2 linked regions of the Blastochloris viridis genome follow. The protein of the gene in region 1 interacts with the protein of each later gene in a pairwise test. Links are inferred from orthologs where the notes say so. Each region holds a gene or a part of one and is shown in the gene's direction. Other genes may lie near its edges. The genes, in order: rpe and eno.

Region 1 (16,029 bases):
GCCGGCCCATGACGGTGACATCGAGCGCGCCCTCCTCGAACCTGGCGACGATCTCGCCGCGGTTGCCGATCACCAGTTCGGTCTCGACGCCGGGATGCCGCCGCGCGAACGCCGCCAGCGCGAACGGCGCGAAATATTTCGCGGTCGACACCACGCCGAGCACGACGCGGCCGCCCTCCAGCGTCTTCAGCGCCCGCACCGCCGACTCGCAGTCGGACAGCGCGAGATCGACGCGGCGGGCGCAGGCGTTGAGCTCCTGCCCCGCCGCGGTGAGGCGGAGGCCGCGGGCGTCGCGCTCGAACAACGGCAGCCCGACCTCGGCCTCGAGCGCCTTCATCTGCATGGTGACCGCCGGCGCGGTGACGCCGCTGGCCTCGGCGGCGGCGGCGAAGCTGCCGGTGCGGGCGGCGGCGGCGAGCAGGCGTAGCTGTTTGAGCGTGGCGTGGCGCATGACATTCCGAGTCGGACTCTTGTGGCTCTCTCGTCATGGCCGGGCTTGTCCCGGCCATCTACGTCTTTGCTCCCAAAGGATTTCAAGACGTGGATGCCCGCGCCAAGCGCGGGCATGACGAAGAGCATGGCGATGATCGTCGCAGCTTCCCAGCCGACGACATTCAGCAAAACTTAACATGACAATTAGCGAATTCAAATTTACTAATGTCCGGAACTGCCCTTAGATGCGCGCCATCGCAAGGGAACACCACATGCCGCATGACACCGCCACGCCCGCCGCCATCAAGGACGCCAAGAGCCGCTACAAGGCCGGCGTCTTGAAATACGCCCAGATGGGCTATTGGGACGGCGACTACGTGCCGAAGGACACCGACCTTCTGGCGCTGTTCCGCGTCACCCCGCAGGATGGAGTCGACCCGATCGAGGCCGGTGCCGCCGTCGCCGGCGAGAGCTCCACGGCGACGTGGACGGTGGTGTGGACCGACCGGCTGACCGCCTGCGACACCTACCGCGCCAAGTGCTACAAAGTGGACCCGGTTCCGGGACAACCGGGCCAATATTTCGTCTACGTCGCCTACGATCTGGTGCTGTTCGAGGAAGGCTCGATCGCCAACCTCACCGCCTCGATCATCGGCAACGTGTTCTCGTTCAAGCCGGTCAAGGCCGCGCGCCTCGAGGACATGCGGCTTCCGGTTGCTTATGTGAAGACCTTCAAGGGTCCGCCGACCGGCATCGTGGTCGAACGCGAGCGGCTCGACAAGTTCGGCCGGCCGCTGCTCGGCGCCACCACCAAGCCCAAGCTCGGCTTGTCGGGCAAAAACTATGGCCGGGTGGTCTATGAGGCGCTGAAGGGCGGGCTCGACTTCGTCAAGGACGACGAGAACATCAATTCCCAGCCGTTCATGCACTGGCGCGACCGCTTCCTCTACTGCATGGAGGCGGTGAACAAGGCCCAGGCCGCCACCGGCGAGGTGAAGGGGCACTACCTCAACATCACCGCCGGCACCATGGAGGAGATGTACCGCAGAGCCGAATTCGCCAAGGATCTCGGCTCGGTGATCGTGATGGTCGACCTCGTGGTCGGCTGGACCGCGATCCAGTCGATCGCCGAATGGGCCCGCGCCAACGACATGCTGGTCCACATGCACCGCGCCGGCCACGGCACCTACACCCGCCAGAAGAACCACGGCGTGTCGTTCCGCGTCATCGCCAAGTGGCTGCGCCTCGCCGGCGTCGACCACCTCCACGCCGGCACCGCGGTCGGCAAGCTGGAAGGTGACCCCAAGATGGTGCAGGGCTATTATAAAGTCTGTCGCGACCGCAAAAGCGAGGTCGACCTCGAGCGCGGGCTGTTCTTCGAGCAGGACTGGGCCGACATCCGCCCGGTGATGCCGGTGGCCTCCGGCGGCATCCATGCCGGCCAGATGCACCAGCTGCTCGATTTGTTCGGCGACGACGTGGTGCTGCAGTTCGGCGGCGGCACCATCGGCCACCCGATGGGCATCGAGGCCGGCGCCACCGCCAACCGCGTCGCGCTGGAGACCATGGTGCTGGCCCGCAACGAGGGCCGTGACATCCGCACCGAGGGGCCTGAGATCCTGGTCGAGGCCGCAAAATGGTGCCAGCCGCTGCGGGCCGCGCTCGACACCTGGGGCGAGGTCACCTTCGACTACACCTCGACCGACACGTCGGACTTCGTGCCGACCGCCAGCGTCGCCTGAGACGGGAGGACAACATGCGCGTGACCCAGGGTGCCTTTTCGTTCCTGCCCGACCTCACCGACGACCAGATCAAGAAGCAGGTCGCCTGGTGCCTCGACCAGGAGTGGGCGGTGTCGATCGAGTTCACCGACGACCCCCACCCCCGCAACACCTATTGGGAGATGTGGGGCAACCCGATGTTCGATCTCCAGGATCCTGCGGGGGTGATGCAGGAGCTGGCGGCGTGCCGCGCCGCCCACCCCGACCACTACATCCGCCTCAACGCCTTCGATTCCAGCCGCGGCTGGGAGGCGGTGCGGATGTCCTTCATCGTACAGCGCCCCAAGGTCGAGCCGACCTTCCGCCTGGAGCGCACCGAGGTCGAAGGCCGCACCCAGCGCTATACGCTAGTGACGGTGCGCTGACGTCAAAGATTGCCCCGCGAGCCCCGGCACCCCCGCGCCGGGGTTTCCCCCTTCTCGGAGAGCCCGATGAACGTGCCCGCGTCCCCGCCGCCGTCCGAGACCGCCCCCGCGGTCGACCTCAAGGCGATGTATCGCGACACCGACATCGGCTCGCTGCTGGCTGATCTCGACCGTGAACTGGTGGGGCTGAAGCCGGTCAAGGACCGCATCCGCGAGATTGCCGCCTTCCTGCTGGTCGCCCGCGCCCGCGAGAATCTCGGGCTCGCCTCGGCGCCGCCGACGCTGCACATGGCGTTCACCGGCAATCCCGGCACCGGCAAGACCACCGTCGCGTTGCGCATGGCCGGCATTCTCCACCGCCTCGGCTACGTGCGCAAAGGTCACCTCGTCTCCGTCACGCGCGACGATCTGGTCGGCCAGTATATCGGCCACACCGCCCCCAAGACCAAGGAAGTGCTCAAGCGCGCCATGGGCGGCGTGCTGTTCATCGACGAGGCCTATTATCTCTACCGCCCGGAGAACGAGAAGGATTACGGCCAAGAGGCCATCGAAATCCTGCTCCAGGTGATGGAGAATCAGCGTGATGACTTGGTGGTGATCCTCGCCGGCTATGCCGACCGCATGAACACCTTCTTTTCGGCCAATCCGGGTTTCCGCTCACGCATTGCCCACCACATCGATTTTCCGGACTATTCCGACGCCGAATTGCTGCGGATCGCCGAGACCATGGCCACCGCCGAAGGCTACCGCTTCGACGATGCCGCCAAGGCCGCTTTGACCGACTATATCGCGCGGCGGCGAACCCAGCCCAACTTTGCCAATGCACGCTCGATCCGCAACGCCTTCGACCGGGCGCGGCTACGCCAGGCGGTGCGGCTGTTCGATACCGACACGCCGGTCGGCCGCGACGACCTGATGACGATTTCGGCCGCCGAAATCCTGGCAAGCCGGATAATGAAGTGACAATAACAACACCAAGACGCTGACCGAGACGTTGACCAACGCAGTTGGTCAAGACGCTTGGGGGGACCTAGGGACGGCCGATGACACAGACGCCACACGCCAAACCTCTACTTGAGGACTATCTCAACGCCTGGGCGGGGAACGACCCGTTGCGAACGGCGGTCGCGGACACTGTCGCCGCGCTGGCGCGGGCGACCGCGGAGATTTCCGGGCTGGTTGCCCAGGGGCCACTCGCCGGCGACCTCGCCGCGGCCCGCATCGACAAGGGCGGCGGCGATGCCCAAAAAGAACTCGACGTCATCACCAACAGCCTGATCCAGCGTCATCTCACCAGCGCCCCGGTCGCCGCGCTCGCTTCCGAAGAAGCCGACGTGCCGGAGGCCCTCACCAAGGGTGCGCCGCTGATCGTCGCCATCGACCCGCTCGACGGCTCCTCCAACATCGACACCAACACCTCGATCGGCACCATCTTCTCGGTCTTGCCGGCGCCGGCAAACGTCGATCCCGCTTTATCCGAGGCGTTCCTGCAGCCGGGTCGCGCCCAACTTGCCGCCGGCTATGCCATCTACGGCCCCAACACCGCACTGGTGCTGACCGTCGGCCAGGGCACGGCGATGTTCGTGCTCGACCCTGCCACCCGTCGCTACGTGCTGGTGTTCGACCGCATGGAGGTGCCGCCGGACGCCCGCGAGTTCGCCATCAACATGTCGAACTACCGGCACTGGGATGAGCCGATCCGGCTCTATATCGACGATCTGCTGAAGGGCCAGGACGGTCCGCGCGACGTCGATTACAACATGCGCTGGCTGGCGGCGATGGTGGCGGAGGCCCACCGCATCCTGATCCGCGGCGGCGTCTATCTCTACCCGTCCGACGCCCGCAAAGGCTACATCTCCGGCCGGCTGCGGCTGATCTACGAGGGCAACCCGATCGCGTTCCTGATGGAACAGGCTGGCGGCGCCGCCTCCAACGGCAGTTCGCCCATTTTGGACCTCAAGCCGACCTCGCTGCACCAGCGCGTGCCGCTAGTATTTGGCTCGAGCGAGAAGGTTCAGCGCGTCGCCCGATACGTCGCAGCGCCCGAATCGATCGCCGCGCGGTCGCCGTTGTTCGCCAAGCGCGGTCTGTTCCGATCCTGACCGACCGGGCCGGGGTGGGTCGTCCGCGGCAGCGGGACCCGGTTTGCAAAAGAAAGCCCAACGAAACAATCGCTTGTGGCGTCCCGCCGCTCAAGGAACGCCTCAGCCCTTGTGATCCTCCCGTTCGTTTGGATGCGAGAAAGCCATGTCCCGCAAGCACCCGATCATTGCCGTGACCGGCTCGTCCGGCGCCGGCACCACTTCGGTGAAACGCACCTTCGAGCAGATCTTCCGCCGCGAGGGCGTCACCGCCGCCTTCGTCGAGGGCGATTCCTTCCACCGCTACGACCGCTTCGAGATGCGCGAGCGCATCGCGGAGGAGGCCAAGAAGGGCAACAGGAACTACAGCCACTTCTCGCCCGAAACCAATCTGCTCAAGGAGTTGGAGCAGCTGTTCGCCGAATATAGCCGCAGCGGCCACGGCCGGGTTCGGCGTTACGTCCACGACGCCGAAGAGCAGCAACTCTACGGCGTCGAGCCTGGCAACTTCACGCCATGGCAGGACATCACCGGCGAAACCGATCTGTTGTTCTATGAGGGACTGCACGGCGCGGTGATGACCGAGGAGGTCAACGTCGCCCAGCACGTCGACCTCAAGATCGGCGTGGTGCCGGTGATCAATCTGGAATGGATCCAGAAACTCCACCGCGACAAGGCCACCCGCGGCTATTCCACCGAGACGGTGACCGACACCATCCTGCGACGCATGCCAGACTATGTGCACTACATCTGCCCGCAGTTCACCGAGACCGACATCAACTTCCAGCGCGCACCGACGGTCGATACCTCCAACCCCTTCGTGGCGCGGTGGATTCCGACCGCGGACGAGTCGATCGTGGTGATCCGGTTCAAGAATCCCCGCGGCATCGATTTCCCCTATTTGTTGTCGATGATCGACGGCAGCTGGATGAGCCGCGCCAATTCCATTGTCATTCCCGGCGGCAAGCTGGATATCGCCATGCAGTTGATCCTGACGCCGATGATCCTGAAGCTGATCGAGATGAAGCGCCGGGCACTTTGAGGAAGCGCAGCATGAACCAAGTCCAGAAGATCACCTCCGCCACCAGCCTGACCTGGCCGGTGACCGCGGCGCTGCGCGCGCTCGCCATCGATGCGGTCGAGGCCGCCAAATCCGGCCACCCCGGCGCGCCGATGGGCATGGCCGAGATCGCTGCCGTGCTGTGGCGCCAGCACCTCCGCCACGACCCCGCCGACCCGACTTGGCCCGACCGCGACCGCTTCGTGCTGTCGAACGGCCACGCCTCGATGCTGATCTACGGCCTGCTCCATCTCACCGGCTACGACCTGCCGCTCAGCGAGCTGAAGCGCTTCCGCCAGATGCACGCCAAGACGCCGGGCCATCCCGAGGTCGGCGTCACCGTCGGCGTCGAGACCACCACCGGCCCGCTCGGCCAGGGCTTCGCCAATGCCGTCGGCATGGCGATTGCGGAGAAAACGCTGGCCGCCCAGTTCAATCGCCCCGGGCACACCGTCGTCGACCACCGCACCTTCGTGTTCCTCGGCGATGGCTGCCTGATGGAGGGCATCAGCCACGAGGCCGCCTCGCTCGCCGGACGCCTGGGGCTCGGCAAGCTGGTCGCGCTCTATGACGACAACGGCATCTCGATCGACGGCAAGGTCGAGGAGTGGTTCGCCGACGACACCCCGGCGCGGTTCGAGGCCTATGGCTGGCACGTGGTGCGCGATGTCGACGGCCACGACCCCGCCGCCATCGATGCCGCCATCACCGTTGCACTCGGCGTCGGCAAGCCCAGCCTGATCTGCTGCAAAACAGTGATCGGCCGCGGCGCCCCCACCAAACAGGGCACCGAGAACTCGCATGGCGCCCCGCTCGGCCCGGATGAAGCGGCCAAGGCCAAGGCGGCATTCGGCTGGAGCCACCCGCCGTTCGTGGTGCCAGACGACGTTTACGCCCAATGGAACCAGCGCGCCCGCGGCGCCGGCTTGCACGCCGACTGGACCCAGCGCTTCGAAGCCTACCGCGCGGCCTTCCCCGAGCTCGCCGCCGAGTTCGAGCGCCGCATCAACGGCGATTTGCCGGCAACCTTTCCGGCCGCGACCGCGCACGCATTGGCCGAGGCCAAGGCCGCCGGCAACGTCGCCAGCCGCAAGGCCGGCCAGGTGGCGCTGTCGGCGTACGCGCCGGACCTGCCCGAGTTGCTCGGCGGCTCGGCCGACCTCACCCACTCCAACCTCACCAATTTCAAGGGCTCAACTCCGATCACCCGCGACGCGGCCGGCAACACCATCCTGTTCGGCGTGCGTGAGTTCGGCATGAGCGCGATTGCCAACGGCATCGCGCTGCACGGCGGCTTCATCCCCTTCGTCGCCACCTTCCTGGTGTTCTCCGACTACGCCCGCAACGCCATCCGCATGAGCGCGCTGATGGGGCAGCGGGTGGTCTACGTCTTCACCCACGATTCGATCGCGCTTGGCGAGGACGGCCCCACCCACCAGCCGGTCGAGCACGTCGAAAGCCTGCGGCTGATCCCCAATCTCGACGTCTGGCGGCCGGCCGATGCGGTCGAGACCGCGTTCGCCTGGCGGGCGGCGCTGGTTCGCAAGGACGGCCCGACCGCCATCGTCCTGTCGCGCCAGACCCTGCCGGCCCAGCCGCGCGAGGCGGCGACGGAAGCTGCAATCGCCAACGGCGGCTACGTGCTGTCGGAGCCCGCGGCCAAGCCGGCGGCGGTGTTGGTCGCCACCGGCTCGGAGGTGGCGCTCGCCACCGCCGCCCGCGACCTGCTCGCCGCCGACAACATTGCGGTGCGGGTGGTGTCGATGCCCTGCCGCGAGGCATTCGAGCGGCTCGGCACCGCCGAGCAGGCCACGGTGATCGACCGCGCGATCCCGCACGTCGCAGTCGAAGCCGGGGTGACCCGCGGCTGGCGGGCGGTGGTCGGTTTCGGCGGCGACGTCGTCGGGCTCGACCGCTTCGGCGAGTCGGCGCCGGAGAAGGACCTGCTGGCCCATTTCGGCTTCACGCCGCAGCGGATCGCCGATACCGTCAAAGCCCTATTGGCTCGCTGACCTCGCCCAAGGGGTTTGACCTTTTTCAGGAGACTTGAACATGGCCCTCGTATCGCTGCGCCAGTTGCTCGACCACGCCGCCGAGCACGGCTATGGCCTGCCGGCCTTCAACGTCAACAACATGGAGCAGGTCCGCGCCATCATGGAGGGTGCGAGAGCCGTCCAGGCGCCGGTGATCCTTCAGGCCTCTGCCGGCGCCCGCAAATATGCCGGCGAGCACTTCCTGCGGCACCTGATTCTCGCCGCCGTCGAGTCCTATCCTGAGATTCCGATCGTGATGCACCAGGACCATGGCGCCTCGCCGGCAGTGTGCGTCTCGGCCATCCGCAACGGCTTCACCTCGGTGATGATGGACGGCTCGCTGAGGGACGACGGCAAGACCCCGGCCGACCACGCCTATAACGCCGCCGTCACCGGCAAGGTGGTCGAGATCGCCCACTCCATCGGCGTCTCGGTCGAGGGCGAGCTCGGCGTGCTCGGCTCGCTGGAGACCATGAAGGGCGACAAGGAGGACGGCCACGGCGCCGAGGGCACCATGACCCGCGAGCAGCTATTGACCGACCCCGAGGAGGCCGCCCGCTTCGTCGCCGAGACCCAGGTCGATGCCCTCGCCATCGCCATCGGCACCTCGCACGGCGCCTACAAATTCAGCCGCAAGCCGACCGGCGACATCCTTGCCATCGACCGCATCAAGGAGATCCACGCCCGCATCCCGAATACGCACCTCGTGATGCACGGCTCGTCCTCGGTGCCGCAGGAACTGCTGGCCGAGATCCGCGAGTTCGGCGGCGACATGAAGGAGACCTACGGCGTGCCGGTCGAGGAGATCGTCCAGGGCATCAAGTACGGCGTGCGCAAGGTCAATATCGACACCGACATCCGCCTTGCCATGACCGCGGCGGTGCGCCGGGTGTTCGCCAAGAACCCGTCGGAATTCGACCCGCGCAAGTACCTCGCCGTCGCCCAGGATGCCGCCAAGAAGGTCGTCATCGCCCGGCTTGAGGCGTTCGGCGCCGCCGGCCAGGCCGGCAACATCAAGCCGATCGAGCTCGACGAGATGGCCGCGCGATACAAGAAGGGCGAGCTGAAGCAGGTGGTGACCGACGGAAAGGCCGCCGCATGAGCATGGTGATCGCGCCGTCGATCCTGTCGGCCGATTTTGCGCGGCTCGGCGAGGAGGTGAACACCGTCCTCGCCGGCGGCGCCGACTGGATCCACTTCGACGTGATGGATGGCCACTACGTCCCGAACCTCACCATCGGACCGCCGGTGCTGGCCTCGCTGCGCAAGGTGACCACGGCGCCGATCGACGTCCACCTGATGGTCGAGCCGGTTGACCTGCTGGTGGAGATGTTCGCCAATGCCGGCGCCAATCTCATCAGCTTCCACCCCGAAGCCAGCCGCCACGTCGACCGCACCGTCGAGTTGATCCGCTCCAAGGGCTGCCAGGCCGGCCTGGTGCTCAACCCGGCCACGCCGTTGTCGGTGCTCGACTGGGTATTGCCCAAGCTCGACCTGGTTCTGCTGATGACCGTCAACCCCGGCTTCGGCGGACAGGCCTTCATCGAAGGCATGCTGCCGAAGATCGCCGCCACACGGCGGCTGATCGAGGAGTCGGGCCGCGACATCCGGCTTCAGGTCGATGGCGGGGTGACGGTGAAGAACATCGGCCGGGTTGCCAAGGCCGGCGCCGATACCTTTGTCGCCGGCAGCGCGATTTTCGGCTCGTCCGACTATGCCGCCACCATCAAGGCGATGCGGGCCGAGATCGATGCCGCGTTTCAGGTCGCCGCCTAAGTTCGCGCCGGCCACCGTCGATGCCCCCGGCGCCAGCGGCGACCGGGGGTTTTTATGCGGTTTCCCCGGCGGCGCGGCACGCTCCGTCTTCAAGCAGGCAACCGCTTCTACGGTGTCCGAATGAACCCGCGGTGATCGGGCACATCCTCGCCGATAATACCAGTGGCCCTGAGGAGCGACCTTTCGCGGCCTCATGCTGAGGAGGCTGCGAAGCAGCCGTCTCGAAGCATGGGCCGAAGGCCGCCGTCAGCGTCGCCTTATCCTTCGAGACGCGGTCTTGCGACCGCTCCTCAGGATGAGGCGAGCCGACGTCGACCAAAGGTCAAACGTAAAGGCCGTTGGTATAATTCATTGATGAATTGAGTCTTTTGCCGACGATCAACGTGTTGCGTGGCCTGATCGGCCGGGCGCCGCGTCGGCGCTTTCGCAAACAGCGCCAGCGCAATCTCGCTCGATCCGCCGCCGGTCAATGTCCGGCCCCTCCGGCCTCCCGCCGGCCAAGCTCCGCCGGACGCGCGGCGCAGCCGACGAATGCCTCCTGCAGCCGAGTGCCGTCGAGCGCGCGCCCGACCGCGACCACGCGCGGGTGGTGGCGTGGCCTGCCGCCCGCGTCGAACTCGACCGCAGACACCCCCTCAAGGTCAAATCGGATCCAGCCGCCGCCGGATCTGACGATGCCGTCCACGCTCTCGATCTCGCCGTAGCTGCCATTGCTGATGGCATCGAGCAATTCCCGCAGCCGAACCGAATCGCAGTCGAGATCGAGCGGAATGCTCCAGGCCCGAAGCTGCGGCGTCGTCCCGTCGGGCGCGTGGTCCTGGCTGGCTTCCCGAACCAGCGGGCAAGCCTCGCACAGCGTCGGCCAAGCCTGCGGGCCGGTGCGCAGGTTCTCGTGCGTTCGCAGCCCCCACCGCCACAGCACGGCGACCGGCAGCGGCACCACCAGGAACCAGTGCTCGATCACCGCGAGCCCCGACAGCGTCGACAGCAGCGAATAGGCCGCCGCTGGAAACGGCGCGGACGTCACCGCATTATGCACGAGGTAGGTCGTGAACAATGTCGACGCCGTCACCGTGAACGGGAACAGCATGTTCATCGGCCGGCGGACGAAATAGGTCTTCAGGTATTCCAGGTGCGTCGGCAGAAACTCTTCGGACAGGTTGGGAACGCCGAGGAAGATGTTGAACTTGGTCGAGAGCCGCATCAGCCACAGCACGAAGAACGTTACTGTCCCGACCTGGTTTGGCGCTCCCCAGGTCACCGCCACCACCAGCGCCGCCGACGCCAGAATCGCCAGCTCGTGGTGGAGAATCGTACGGGTGGCGAGGGAAAACCGCGCCCATCCGGTGACCGCCGGCGGACAGGGCGCGCGCACCGGACCGGTGGCGTATCCCATCAGGAACGCCATCTCGTTCCAGGCCCACACCATCAGCCCGCACGAGAAGCCAGCGTAGGCCCCGAACGGCGTCACGTCATAGGACGTCGCCCAGACGCCATGCAATGCCCCGGCCAGCAGCGCGGTGGCGCCGGCCATGCTCCACTTGAAGGTCCACCGCGGCAGACCGTCGAGAAAAAGTATCGCGCCCGTGCTAAACCACCACAAGAACAGGGCGTAGAGCACGGCAATGCCGTAGTCGGCCATGGGCGCCTCCCCTCTACTGGGCGGGCGCCTGGCGGACCCGATGAGGCGGCGGGTTCGGAAGGATCGGAACGATCACGCGACTGCCGATGCTTGCGCCCGCGGACCGCCGATCATGGACATGGACACCGCGCCGAGTGACCGACGCGGCGGCGCAAAAGTCGGCGGCCGTGAGGCCGGATGGTATCGCTGAACCATCCTCCGAGGTCGAAACGCTCATTGCGTCGCCTCTCCCGCCTTGCCTTCCTGGGATTTGAGGAACCGGGTGAACTGGGCGATGTTGGTCGGCCCGAACGCGTTGAGGACGAAGTCACGTCCGGTTGAAAGATCGGTCAGCGTCAGGCGACCATCGGAAAACAGCGACAGGCGATAAGGCTTGTCACTACCGTCGCCGGCGACCTTGCGCTCATGAGCAAACGCACGAACCATGCCGCGCAAAAAGCCCCATTTGTCGCCCTCGAGCAGATAGATGCGATCCGTGCTCACCGCGTCGAACACCGCGATGTGGCCCTCGTCGTTGGTCTCAAACCGCAGATCGCGGGTTTCAACCACCGTGCGCGGCTGCGCATCAGGCGGAACGCCGATATCACCCCTCAGGTGGGGGCCGAACACGAGCACCGCGACAACGGCCACCGCCGCTGCGAACCCCAGCAGGGTTCGCAGCGAAAGCCGATTCCGAGGCTGGGGGGGCGTTCCGTCCACGGCTCACTCCTAACGGTTTACTTATTGACCGAGGCCGACTTCGGCTGGTCCGTCTCGATCTCGGTCGCGGTCGCCTCGTTCGGCGCAGCCGCCTCGGCGGTACCGGCTGCGGCCGGCGCCGCGTGTCCCGCGCCGTCGTTGCCGCCGAACCACGCCTCGTCCTTGGCATGCTGCTCGGCGCGCGCGGCGGCGGCGGCACTCATTGCGTTGGCGAGGATTTCAGAAACCTTCGCGGCATCGGGAATGCACCGCAGCATCGGCTCGGGGCGCTCGAAACGCCACGGCCGCACGTACGGCCACATCGCGACGTAGTTGACGGTGCTGCTCGGGCTCAGCGTCAGCGGAATGTCGCCGGTGCCGTCGGAATAAAGCCGGAGGGCAGCGCGTTCGATCGCCTTGAACGGCAAATTGAACGTCATCTGCAGCACCACGCCGCACTGGATGATGACCCGACGGGTGGTGATGGTGATCACCGTGCTCCGTGTGGTGGCCCAAGCGGCGAGCAGGAAGACGCCGACCGCAACCGCACCGCCCGTGAACAGCCAGCTCACGGTGAGGGTAAGTGCCTTGGTCGTCTCCGAACCATAGCCGGCAAGCAGGGCCCAGACGATCAGCAGCGCAAAATACGCTGCGACCGCCCGTACATGGAACGCTTGTACAGCGAGGCGCCGCCACTGCGGCGCCCCCTGCCAGAGCATGTCCTCGCCTGCCGGGAGTGGACCCGGCAGGCCAGGAGCATACTCACCTTCGAAATCGTCGTGGCTCACAGCAACGATTCCGCACGCTCCGGCGTCGCGTAGAGCAGACCGCCAGCGTAGTAGGCCGACACCTTGTCTTCTTCGCGCAGCGTGATCTGGTCGCGGCTCTGCAGACGCGGCACGTTGGCGAACTGCTCGGACAGGATCGACGTCACGACGATCTTGTCCTTCTTGACGTCGCAGAAGCCGAGCGGGATCAGCGCGGTGCGGGCGCTGCCGGCCACCGAGAGCTCGAGGTAGCGGAAATAGTGCTCCGAGCGGTCGACCCAGAGGTCGGTAACCGTACCAGCCTCGACGCCGTCAGCGGCAACCACCGGCAGGCCACGCGGATCGACGTCGCCTTCCGCGATCGAGAAGTCGGTCGCAACGCGCAGCGGGACGATCTTGGCCTTGCCGTCAACCGTGGCGTCGACCACTTCCGCACGCTCGGCATACGAAGCCGGGCCGACGGCGTCGACCAGCGGATTGCCGGTCGGCTGCAGCGGGGCGCCTTCGAAGCCGTCGGTCTGCGCGAGCTTCAGTTCGCGGGTTTCCGGACGACGACGCGGAACCGTGACGGTGCCGCCGTGCGGGAGCACGAACGTCTTGGGATAGGGCAGCTCGTAGACCTGGCCGTCTTCCGGCGCCAGCTTGACGAGACCAAGCGGCTCGACCAGCGGGTAGCCTTCGCGACGGTCCTCACGGCGGAGGTACAGCAGGACAACCGTCCAGATGACCAGCCACTGCGCGTACCATACGAGTTGTGCGATGTCTAAATGTTGAGCGAGAGCGCCGTGATACATAAGAACCTCCGTGGGCAGAAAACTGTCTAGCCGGGGAATTCGGCAAGACCAAACGAGGAATCCCGACGAGAACGGTGCTGGCCATGGGATTTTACCAGCGGTCCGATCACGACGAGCGCGGCGAACAGCAGGAGCAGTTCGATGGAATAGACGAACTCATAACCGGCGAGCGGGCTGTTCATCGCCGGGCCGAGCAGCCCGAGGGAAGCGAACTCGGATACCACGTCACGTAGCGCGCCGCCTAGAGCGATTGCCCCACCAGCGGCAGTGGCTTGGACCGCACCCCAGGCCCCGAGCGCGAGCCCATTTTGCTCGGCATCGAGACCCATGGCAAAGGTCAAGGTGCCCACTGAGAACAGACCGCCGGCGAAACCGATCAGCGCAACGCCGATACGGAACAGCAGCGGTAGCTCCAGCGGGCCGGCGAGAATGACGACGATAAACGCCGCCACACCGATCAGCATGCCGAATCTGGCAAGCCGACACGGATCCATTCCGCGGCCGAGCAGACGGGCGGCGAGCCCAAAGGCAACCAGAGATCCAGCTGCCATCAGCGCGGTCAGCGCGGTCGTCGCCGAAACCGACAGGCCGAGGATTTCCCCGCCATACGGCTCCAGCACGATATCCTGCATGTTGAACGCCGCCGTTCCCAGGCCAAGGGCGACCAGGAAGCGAGCAGCGTGTGTCTGTTTGACGAAGCCACGCCACACCTCGCCGAACGGCGGCTCGACGATGGCGACGCGCTTGGAGTTGCGCGGCTCCTGGCCCCACAACGCAATCAGGTTCAGCACCAGCGACACCACGGCGAGGCCCTGGATCACCTGGATCAGCCGCAGCACGCTGAAGTCCTGCAGCAGCAGGCCATATCCGAACGCGCCGACCAGCATGCCAACCAGCAGCATGACGTACATCATCGCCACCACGCGGGGCCGCGATTGTTCCGACGCACGGTCAGTGGCGAGCGCAAGACCTGCGGTCTGCACCGTCTGCATGCCAGCACCGACTGCCAGAAATGACAGTGCTCCGCCAACGTGGCCGACCCACACCGGCCCCACCGCGTCGCCCGACATGATCATCAGCGCCCACGGCATGAAGGCAAAGCCGCCGAACTGAAGCATGGTGCCGAACCAGATGAACGGCACCCGCTTCCAGCCCAGCGACGACCGGTAATGGTCCGACTTGAAGCCGATGATGGCGCGGAACGGCGCGACCAGCAGCGGGATCGCGATCATCGCCGCCACCAGCCAGGCGCCCATGCCCAGCTCGACGATCATCACCCGGTTCAGCGTTCCCACCAACATGGCGGTCGCCATGCCGACGGTGAACTGGAACAGCGACAGCCGAAGCAGCCGGCCGAACGGCAGATCCACCGAGGCCGCGTCCGCGAACGGCATCAGCTGGGAGGTGAACTTGCTCCAGAACTGGACGGCCGGCAGTTCCGGGTTCGGCGGGGTCTCGTTACTCATGAGCGGACGAGCTCCATGGCCTCGGAAATGTAGAAGCCACTGGTGACGCGCTGCAAGCGCCCGGGCCGCCATCCGGCCAGCACCGGCTCGGCCGCGACCAGCCGCGCGAGTTCGGCCGCGGTCACCGGCACGATTGCCGGCGCGCGGTCGCCACGCGGGAACAGGCGGCCGATCAGGTGCATCAGGGTCAGAAGCGGGGTGCGAGGTGCAAAGGTGAACAGGATCGAGCTCGAGGTGCGCGGGGCGATGCCGGCCAGAACCCGGATAATGTCCGCCGCCTCGTAATGGATCAGTGAATCCATCGCCACGACATGGTCGAAACGGCCGAGGTCGGGGTCGAGCATGTCGCCGACGCGGAAATCGATCGAGCCGGCGCCGAGGTCTTTCGGCAGCCGCTCGGCGGCGAGGCCGACCAGGGTCGGCGACAGGTCGATCGCCACCACATCGGCGCCGCGCCGCGCCGCTTCGACCGACAGCGCGCCGGTGCCACAGCCGGCGTCCAGCAGCCGCCGGCCGGCGAGGTCCGCCGGCAACCAGGACAGCAGCGTGGCGCGCATGCGATCGCGCCCGGCACGTACGGTCGCGCGGACGCCGCTGACCGGCGCGTCGGACGTCAGCTTGGACCACGCCTCGACCGCGGTGCGGTCGAAGTAGGTCTCAAGCTCGCCTCGGCGCTCCTGGTACGACGCGGTTCCCATCAATCAAACCCCAGAAGATCGAAAATCTCGCGATCCCTCAGCGGCTTCACGACCAGAGGGTCGACGCCGGCATAAAGCGTCTCCGCGAGTTGCAGGTATTCGTTCTGCACGGCCACCACCTCCGGCGTCGACTCCATTTCGAACAGAGTCGCCTTCTTTAACCGGCTCTGGCGGATGACGTCGAGGGCGGGAATGCGCGCACGGGTCTTGAGACCCACAGCTGCGTTGAACTTTTCGATCTGGTCGATATCGACCGACCGGTTGGCGATCACGCCGCCGAGCCGGACCGGATAGTTCTTCGACTTCGCCTGGATCGCGGCGACGATGCGGTTCATCGCGAAAATCGAGTCGAAATCGTTGGCCGCGACGATCAGCGCGCGCTCGGAGTGCTGCAACGGCGTGGCGAAGCCGCCGCACACCACATCGCCCAGCACGTCGAACAACACCACGTCGGTG
Region 2 (8,528 bases), 1.5 Mb from region 1 along the record:
ACACGCCCGCGCCGTGCTCGGGCCCGGCGCGCTGGTCGGGCTGTCGCTGCACCGGCCCGGCGTGGCGGACCCGGCCGCCGATTATGTCATCGCCGCGCCGGTATTCCTCACCCAGAGCAAGCCGGGCTACGGCCCGGCGCTGGGGCACGCCGGCCTTGCGGCGATGGTGGCCGCTGCCGGCCGGCCGGTGATCGCGCTCGGCGGCATTGCGCCGCAGCAGGTGCCGGGCTGCCTCACGGCCGGCGCCGCCGGCATCGCCGTGATGGGCGGCGTGATGCGGGCCTCCGACCCTGGCGCGGACGTGCGGGAACTGTTCGCATCCATGAAGCGTCCCGCCGGCGTCTCTTCGGGCCGGCCCGGGTGACCTTCGCGCCCTCTATTCTGCCCGATGCAGAATCCTGCAATCCAGCCTGTCGGGGCAAGGGCCGCAGGCCCGCGCCCCGGGGCCGTCCGAAGACATCTGACGCGAACCTCACCGCCCGCGATATGGCGGCACGCCCTGGTCGGGGATGAACAGGCCCTGCGGCGGCGCGGCGGTCTGCCAGAAGATGTCGATCGGCATGCCCCCGCGCGGAAACCAGTAGCCGCCGATCCGCAGCCAGCGCGGCTCCAGCAGGCTCGCCAGCTTCTTGCCAACCGCGATGGTGCAGTCCTCGTGGAAGGCGCCGTGGTTGCGGAACGAGGCGAGGTAGAGTTTCAGCGATTTCGACTCCACCAGCCAGTCGCCGGGAACATAGTCGATCACCAGGAGCGCAAAGTCGGGCTGGCCGGTCACCGGGCACAGCGAGGTGAATTCCGGGCAGGTGAAGCGGGCGACGTAGTTGGTATCGGCGTGGGGGTTCGGCACGCGCTCCAGCAGCGCCTGGTCGGGCGAGGCGGGCAGGGCGACATGACGGCCGAGCTGAAGATGTGTTTCTGTTGTCATGAACCCGTCCTATCCGACAGTTCTGCTCCACGAAAGCAGGGTTTTGGGGACGTCCGGCACGCTGAATGCGTGGGATGCCAAGGGCGTACGGGTTTCCTCGGCGTTTGCGATCCTGTATGAGCCCACATACGCCTTCGTGTTTCCGATTATCGAACCATTCAACTAGGCAGGCGCGCCATGACCGCGATCGTCGACATTATCGCCCGCGAAATTCTCGACAGCCGAGGCAATCCGACCGTGGAGGTCGATGTGCGGCTGGAAGATGGCTCGCTCGGCCGCGCCGCCGTCCCGTCGGGCGCCTCGACCGGCGCACACGAGGCGGTCGAACTGCGCGACGGCGACAACAGCCGCTACCTCGGCAAGGGCGTGCTGCAGGCGGTCGAAGCGGTCAACGGCGAGATTTACGACGCGCTCGGCGGCCTCGACGCCGAGGATCAGGTCAAGGTCGACGAGATCATGATCGCGCTCGACGGCACGCCCAACAAGGCGCGCCTCGGCGCCAACGCCATCCTCGGCGTGTCGCTGGCGACCGCGAAGGCCGCCGCTGCCGCCAGCGGCCTGCCGCTCTACCGCTATGTCGGCGGCACCTCGGCGCGCCTGCTGCCGGTGCCGATGATGAACATCATCAATGGCGGTGTGCACGCCGACAACCCGATCGACTTTCAGGAATTCATGATCCTGCCGGTCGGCGCATCCACCATCGCGGATGCGGTGCGGGTGGGCTCCGAGGTCTTCCACACCCTGAAGGCGGCGCTGAAAAGCGCCGGCCACAACACCAATGTCGGCGACGAGGGCGGCTTTGCCCCCAACCTGCCGTCGGCCGAGGCCGCGCTCGACTTCATCGTCGCCTCGATCGAGAAGGCCGGCTTCAAGGTCGGCGACGAGGTGGCGATCGGCCTCGACTGCGCCGCGACCGAGTTCTTCAAGGATGGCGCCTACGTCTATGACGGCGAGGGCACCAAGCGCTCGCGCCAGCAGCAGGCGGAATACCTCGCCAAGCTGCTTGCCGGCTACCCGATCATCACGATCGAGGACGGCATGGCCGAGGACGATTTCGAGGGCTGGCGGATCCTCACCGATCTCATCGGCTCCAAGGTCCAGCTGGTGGGCGACGACTTGTTCGTCACCAACGTCGACCGCCTCGCCGATGGGATCGAGGGCGGCCTCGCCAACTCGATCCTGATCAAGGTCAACCAGATCGGCTCGCTGACCGAGACGCTGGCCGCCGTCGAAATGGCGCACAAGGCCGGCTACACCGCGGTGATGAGCCATCGTTCCGGCGAGACCGAGGACTCCACCATCGCCGACCTCGCAGTCGCGACCAATTGCGGGCAGATCAAGACCGGCTCGCTGGCGCGCTCCGACCGGCTGGCCAAGTACAACCAGCTGATCCGCATCGAAGAGGAACTGGGCGCCCAGGCCCGCTACGCCGGGTACGCGGCGTTCAAGGGGCTGGCCTGAGAACGGCGAGCGCTGCTGATCCAAGCGCGTCATCCCGGGCGCGGCGAAGCCGAGACCCGGGATCGTCAGCAGAACAAGGCACCTCTTCCTGCCGTAGATCCCGGATCGCGCGGCTTCGCCGCCTGTCCGGGATGACAGCTCTCTCCCGGGTCGTGCTGCTTCGCGGCTTGCCCGGGACGACGATCTTTGATCCCGGTCGGGCGAAGCGCGAGCCGGGGTTCGTGTCCGGATTTGTTAACGGGGGGTCAACCGCGGCCTGCGAAGTTGAGCCATGGTCGTCCGCCCCCTGCTTCGCCGCATCCTGTCCATCCTGCTGCTGTATAGCGTGACGGCGGCGGGTATCGCCTATTTCGCCTTCCACGGCTGGAACGGCGATCACGGCCTGCAGGCCAAGCGCGGCTTCGAGATCGAGATGGCCCGGCTGCACGAGGAACTCGACGCGGTGCGGGCGGAACGTCTGGCGATGGAGAAGAAGGTCGCGCTGCTGCGGCCGCAGAGCCTCGACCCCGACATGCTGGACGAGCGCGCCCGCGATCTGCTCAACTGGGCGCACCCGAACGATCTGGTGCTGGTCAAGCGGCCGTCCGCGACCGGCGTAGCCGAGCGCAACGCCGCCGTCCGCTGAATCCCGCGTGGGCAGACCGCCGTTCAAGGATTGGTTCCGTCGCAAAACGAACTATAACTTCCGATGGTACATTCCCGGGAGAACCGCATGGCTGTCGCCAAACAGAGCGCCGCAGGAGCCACGCCCGCCCGCGACAAGGCAGCCAAGCCGGCCGCCGCGCCAATTTCCGATTCGGCTGACGGAACCGGGGCCGCCGCGGCCGCCGCGCCGGCCGAGTTCAGCCGCGAGGAGGATTTTGCCGCCTACCGCGAAATGCTGCTGATCCGCCGCTTCGAGGAGAAGGCCGGCCAGATGTACGGCATGGGCCTGATCGGCGGGTTCTGCCACCTCTATATCGGCCAGGAGGCGGTGGTGGTCGGTATGCAGATGTGCCTGAAGCCCGGCGACCAGGTCATCACCGGCTATCGCGACCACGGCCACATGCTGGCCGCCGGCATGGACGCCCGCGGGGTGATGGCCGAGCTGACCGGACGCCGCGGCGGCTATTCCAAGGGCAAGGGCGGCTCGATGCATATGTTCTCGATCGAGAAGGGCTTCTATGGCGGCCACGGCATCGTCGGCGCCCAGGTCTCGCTCGGCACCGGCCTCGCCTTCGCCAGCCGCTACCGCGACAACGGACGGGTCAGCCTGACCTATTTCGGCGACGGCGCCGCCAACCAGGGCCAAGTCTACGAGAGCTTCAACATGGCGGCGTTGTGGAAACTGCCGGTGGTCTACATCGTCGAGAACAACAAATACGCCATGGGCACCTCGGTGAACCGCGCCTCGGCCCAGACCAACTTCTCCCGGCGCGGCATCTCGTTCGACATCCCCGGCGAGCAGGTCGACGGCATGGACGTGCGGGCGGTGCGGGCCGCCGGCCTGCGCGCGGTCGAGCACGCCCGCTCCGGCCAGGGTCCGTTCATCCTGGAAATGCTGACCTACCGCTATCGCGGCCACTCGATGTCCGACCCGGCCAAATACCGCGCCAAGGACGAGGTGCAGAAGATGCGGGATGAGCGCGACGCCGTCGAGCAGGTGCGCGCCCGCCTGATCGACAATGGCTGGGCAAGCGAAGACGGCGTCAAGAAGATCGACGCCGAGGTGCGCGCCATCGTCAACGAGGCAGCCGAATTCGCCACCCACGATCCGGCGCCCGATCCGTCTGAACTGTACACCGATGTGCTGCGGTGAGCGTTCGCGCGTCAGGCGGGTCGGAGCGCGACCGGCCCGACCGACGCGGAGGGGTGCTCCAAGTGTTTCGTTTGTCGCATTTCCTTTCGCAGAATCGGTTCCTGCTGTTGCGGAAAATGCTCTAGCTTTCATCTCCATCGCACGGGTGTTTCGTCATGCCCACCACTATCCTGATGCCCGCGCTCTCGCCGACCATGGAGAAGGGCAACCTCGCCAAATGGGTCAAGAAGGAAGGTGACCGCGTCAAATCCGGCGACGTCATCGCCGAGATCGAGACCGACAAGGCGACCATGGAGGTCGAGGCGGTCGACGAGGGCGTGCTCGGCAAGCTGCTGGTTGCGGAGGGGACGCAGGACGTCGCCGTGAACACGCCGATCGCGCTGCTGCTCACTGATGGCGAGGACGCTTCGGCGCTGGAGGCCGCGGCCTCGCCCTCGGCGCAGATGAAGGCGGGGCAGTCGGCCGCACCGGCCGAGGCGCGGGGCGCGGCGCCGGTACCGGCCGAAGCCAAGCCATCGCCGCCGGTGGTCGAGGTGACGCGGGCTGAAGGTGACAACGCCTCCGGCGAAATCCCGGCCGGCACCGAGATGGTGACGATGACGGTGCGGGAGGCGCTGCGCGACGCCATGGCCGAGGAAATGCGCCACGATCCCGACGTGTTCATCATCGGCGAGGAGGTCGCCGAATATCAGGGCGCCTACAAGGTCACCCAGGGCCTGCTGCAGGAGTTCGGCGCCCGGCGGGTGGTCGATACCCCGATCACCGAGCACGGCTTCGCCGGCCTTGGCGTCGGCGCGGCGATGGCGGGCCTGAAGCCGATCGTCGAGTTCATGACCTTCAACTTCGCCATGCAGGCGATCGACCAGATCATCAACTCGGCGGCCAAGACGCTTTATATGTCGGGCGGGCAGGTGACGTCGTCCATCGTGTTTCGCGGTCCCAACGGTGCCGCCGCCCGTGTTGCCGCCCAGCACAGCCAGGACTACGGCTCGTGGTACGCCCACATTCCCGGCCTCAAGGTGATCCAGCCGTTCTCGGCCGCCGACGCCAAGGGCCTGCTGAAGGCGGCGATCCGCGACCCCAATCCGGTGGTGTTTCTGGAGAACGAGATTCTCTACGGCCACTCGTTCCCGGTGCCGAAACTCGCCGACTTCGTGCTGCCGATCGGCAAGGCCAAGGTGGCGCGCGCGGGCACCGACTGCACCTTGGTGTCCTGGGGCATCGGCATGACCTATGCGCTGAAGGCCGCCGAAGAACTGGCCAAGAACCAGATTTATGCCGAGGTGGTGGATCTGCGCACGCTGCGGCCGATGGACATCGAGACCGTGGTGGCCTCGGTCAAGAAGACCAACCGCTGCGTGGTGGTGGAGGAGGGCTGGCCGCAATGCGGCGTCGCCGCCGAGGTCGGCATGCGCATCATGGAGATTGCGTTCGACGATCTCGACGCCCCGGTGAAGCGCGTCTCGGGCAAGGACGTGCCGATGCCCTACGCCGCCAACCTGGAAAAGCTCGCGCTGCCCACGGTGCAGGACGTCATCGACGCCGTGCGGGCGGTGACCTACAGGTAGAGAGCACCATGCCCATCGACATCCTGATGCCCGCGCTGTCCCCCACGATGGAGAAGGGCAACCTCGCCAAGTGGCTGAAGAATGAGGGCGATGCCGTCAAGACCGGCGACGTTCTCGCCGAGATCGAGACCGACAAGGCCACCATGGAGGTCGAGGCGGTCGACGACGGCGTGCTCGCCAAGATCGTGGTGCCGGCCGGCACCACCGACGTGCCGGTCAACCAGTTGATCGCCATTCTGGCCGGGGAGGGCGAGGATGTCGCAGCGGCGGCGTCGGCCGAGCCCAAGGCCGCGCCAAATTCGGCCGCTCCCGCCGGCGATGGTGCGGGCCAGCCCGCCGCAGCCGCGCCCCAGCCGGACGCGCCAGACGCAGCGGTCCCGCCGGCAAAGACGGCCAAGGCCGCCCCGGAGGCTGGCACCGCCAAGCCCAACGGCCGGGTGTTTGCTTCGCCGTTGGCGCGCCGGCTGGCGCGCGAGGCCGGCCTCGATATCGGCACGGTCGCCGGGTCAGGACCGCACGGCCGCATCGTGATGCGCGATGTCGAGGCGGCGCGGGCCGCCGGCCCGGCCTCGCAACCGGCGGCGGCCCCGGCTCCGGCAGCCCCGGTTCAGGCGCCGCCGGCCGGGCCGTCCGACGCGGCGATCCGGAAGCTGTTCGCGCCGGACTCGTTCGAACAGGTGCCGCACGACAATCTCCGCAAGGTGATCGCGCGGCGCCTCACCGAGGCCAAGACCACCATCCCGCATTTCTACCTGACCCGGGATGTCGAACTCGACGCCCTGCTCAGCTTGCGCGAGACCATCAACGCCAACGCCCCGAAGGGCCAGGACGGCACACCGGCCTTCAAGCTGTCGGTCAACGATTTCATCATCAAGGCCTTGGCGATGGCGCTGCTGCGGGTGCCGGACGCCAACGTGACCTGGACGGAAGCCGCGATGCTGCGCCACAAGCAGGCGGACGTCGGCGTCGCGGTCGCGATCCCCGGCGGGCTGATCACCCCGGTGGTGCGCGATGCCGGGCGAAAGTCGCTATCGGCTATTTCGAACGAAATGAAAGATTTGGCAGCAAAAGCCAAAGCAAGGCATTTGTTGCCGGAGGAGTACACTGGCGGCTCGACCGCGGTGTCGAACCTCGGCATGTTCGGGATCAAGGCATTCGCTGCGGTGATCAACCCGCCCCACGCCACCATTCTGGCGGTCGGCGCCGGCGAGCCGCGCCCGGTGGTGCGGAACGGCCAGCTCGCGGTCGCCACCATGATGAGCGCCACGCTGTCGACCGACCACCGCGCTGTCGACGGCGTGATCGGCGCCAAGCTGCTCGACGCCTTCAAGCGCTACATCGAGGCGCCGGTGACGATGCTGGTCTAGGAGCAACCGCGGCCCCTGGACCAACTGGAACGCAAAGCCGCCGCTTTGGAAGCCGAGCGCTGACCCGGCCGCGAACCCGGAGCCCCCATGCCCCCCTATGACGTCCTGATCATCGGCGCCGGCCCCGGCGGCTACGTCACCGCCATCCGCTCGGCACAACTGGGCCTCAAGACCGCGATCGTCGAGCGCGAGCACTTGGGCGGCATCTGCTCGAACTGGGGCTGCATCCCGACCAAGGCGCTGCTGCGCTCGGCCGAAGTGCTGCGAAACATCCAGCACGCCAGGGAGTTCGGCCTTTCCGCCGAGCGCGCGACATTCGACTTTCCGGCGGTGGTCAAGCGCTCGCGTGCGGTGGCGAGCCGCATGAACGCCGGCGTCGGCTTCTTGATGAAGAAGAACAAGGTCGATGTGATCTGGGGCGAGGCCAGGCTCACCGCACCCGGCGAGATTGAGGTCGCCGCGCCGTCGAAGCCCGCCGTCGAGCCGCAGACCCCGCCGCCCAAGGGCGTGCTCGGCCATGGCACCTACACGGCGAAGCATATCATCATCGCCACCGGGGCTCGGCCGCGCGCTTTGGCGGGCCTTGAGCCCGACGGCAAGCTGGTGTGGAGCTATTTCGAGGCGCTGAAGGCTGCCAGCGTGCCGAAATCGCTGCTGGTGATCGGCTCCGGCGCCATCGGCATCGAGTTCGCCTCGTTCTTCTGGGCATTCGGCGCCGAGGTGACCGTGGTCGAGGTGCTGCCGCAGATCCTGCCGTTCGAGGACGCCGAGATCGCCGCCTTCGCGCGAAAGGCGTTCGAGAAGGCCGGCATCACCGTCATCTCCGGCGCCAAGGTGACGAAGCTCGAAAAAGCCGAGGACAGCGTCACCGCCCACATCGACGATGGCACCGCGCCGCGCACCGCGACCTTCGAGCGGGTGATCGCGGCGGTCGGCGTGGTCGGCAATATCGAGAACCTCGGCCTGGAGGCGCTGGGGGTGAAGACCGCACGCGGCACCATCGTCACCGACGACATGTGCCGCACCAATGTCCCCGGCCTCTATGCCATCGGCGACGTCGCCGGCCCGCCGATGCTCGCCCACAAGGCCGAGCACGAGGGTGTCATCTGCGTCGAGGCCATTGCCGGCGGCTATCCCCACCCGCTGGACCGACGCATGGTTCCCGGCTGCACCTATTGCCACCCGCAGATCGCCTCGGTCGGGCTCAGCGAGGCCAAGGCCAAGGAGCAGGGCTTCGAGGTGCGGGTCGGGCGCTTTCCCTTCGTCGGCAACGGCAAGGCGGTGGCGCTGGGCGAGGACCAGGGTTTGGTCAAGACCATCTTCGATGCCAAAACCGGGCGGCTTCTCGGCGCCCACATGGTCGGCGCCGAGGTCACCGAGCTGATCTCGGGCTTCGTGGTGGCGATGAA

What was found.
Region 2: the proteins of rpe (region 1) and eno interact in binary tests that used the Escherichia coli proteins (3 or more experiments, as listed by UniProt). The link is inferred for Blastochloris viridis from one-to-one orthologs.

Annotation. Positions count from the first base shown.
Region 1 is NZ_CP012946.1:623,742-639,770, reverse strand. Bases 7,700-10,689 are described here. They hold rpe (ribulose-phosphate 3-epimerase), read left to right. Parts: upstream 7,700-8,850; coding sequence 8,851-9,528; downstream 9,529-10,689. Other genes in these bases: puhE (putative photosynthetic complex assembly protein PuhE), read right to left, coding at 9,995-10,689; fba (class II fructose-bisphosphate aldolase), read left to right, coding at 7,772-8,854; tkt (transketolase), read left to right, coding at 7,700-7,731. In the rest of the region: BVIR_RS02885 (LysR family transcriptional regulator), read right to left, coding at 1-451; BVIR_RS16605 (hypothetical protein), read left to right, coding at 487-633; BVIR_RS02880 (form I ribulose bisphosphate carboxylase large subunit), read left to right, coding at 705-2,174; BVIR_RS02875 (ribulose bisphosphate carboxylase small subunit), read left to right, coding at 2,189-2,578; CbbX protein, read left to right, coding at 2,645-3,541; BVIR_RS02865 (class 1 fructose-bisphosphatase), read left to right, coding at 3,622-4,680; BVIR_RS02860 (phosphoribulokinase), read left to right, coding at 4,826-5,701; more of tkt, read left to right, coding at 5,713-7,699; more of puhE, read right to left, coding at 10,690-11,170; photosynthetic complex assembly protein PuhC, read right to left, coding at 11,384-11,869; photosynthetic complex putative assembly protein PuhB, read right to left, coding at 11,887-12,636; puhA (photosynthetic reaction center subunit H), read right to left, coding at 12,633-13,409; BVIR_RS02820 (BCD family MFS transporter), read right to left, coding at 13,436-14,875; bchM (magnesium protoporphyrin IX methyltransferase), read right to left, coding at 14,872-15,573; bchL (ferredoxin:protochlorophyllide reductase (ATP-dependent) iron-sulfur ATP-binding protein), read right to left, coding at 15,573-16,029. UniProt on the Escherichia coli protein: Catalyzes the reversible epimerization of D-ribulose 5-phosphate to D-xylulose 5-phosphate.
Region 2 is NZ_CP012946.1:2,116,756-2,125,283, reverse strand. What follows is about bases 305-3,244. They hold eno (phosphopyruvate hydratase), read left to right. Parts: upstream 305-1,102; coding sequence 1,103-2,386; downstream 2,387-3,244. Other genes in these bases: pdhA (pyruvate dehydrogenase (acetyl-transferring) E1 component subunit alpha), read left to right, coding at 3,099-3,244; BVIR_RS09365 (FtsB family cell division protein), read left to right, coding at 2,658-3,011; queF (preQ(1) synthase), read right to left, coding at 473-925; BVIR_RS09380 (thiamine phosphate synthase), read left to right, coding at 305-364. In the rest of the region: more of BVIR_RS09380, read left to right, coding at 1-304; more of pdhA, read left to right, coding at 3,245-4,184; BVIR_RS09355 (pyruvate dehydrogenase complex E1 component subunit beta), read left to right, coding at 4,340-5,752; BVIR_RS09350 (pyruvate dehydrogenase complex dihydrolipoamide acetyltransferase), read left to right, coding at 5,761-7,119; lpdA (dihydrolipoyl dehydrogenase), read left to right, coding at 7,207-8,528. UniProt on the Escherichia coli protein: Catalyzes the reversible conversion of 2-phosphoglycerate (2-PG) into phosphoenolpyruvate (PEP). It is essential for the degradation of carbohydrates via glycolysis.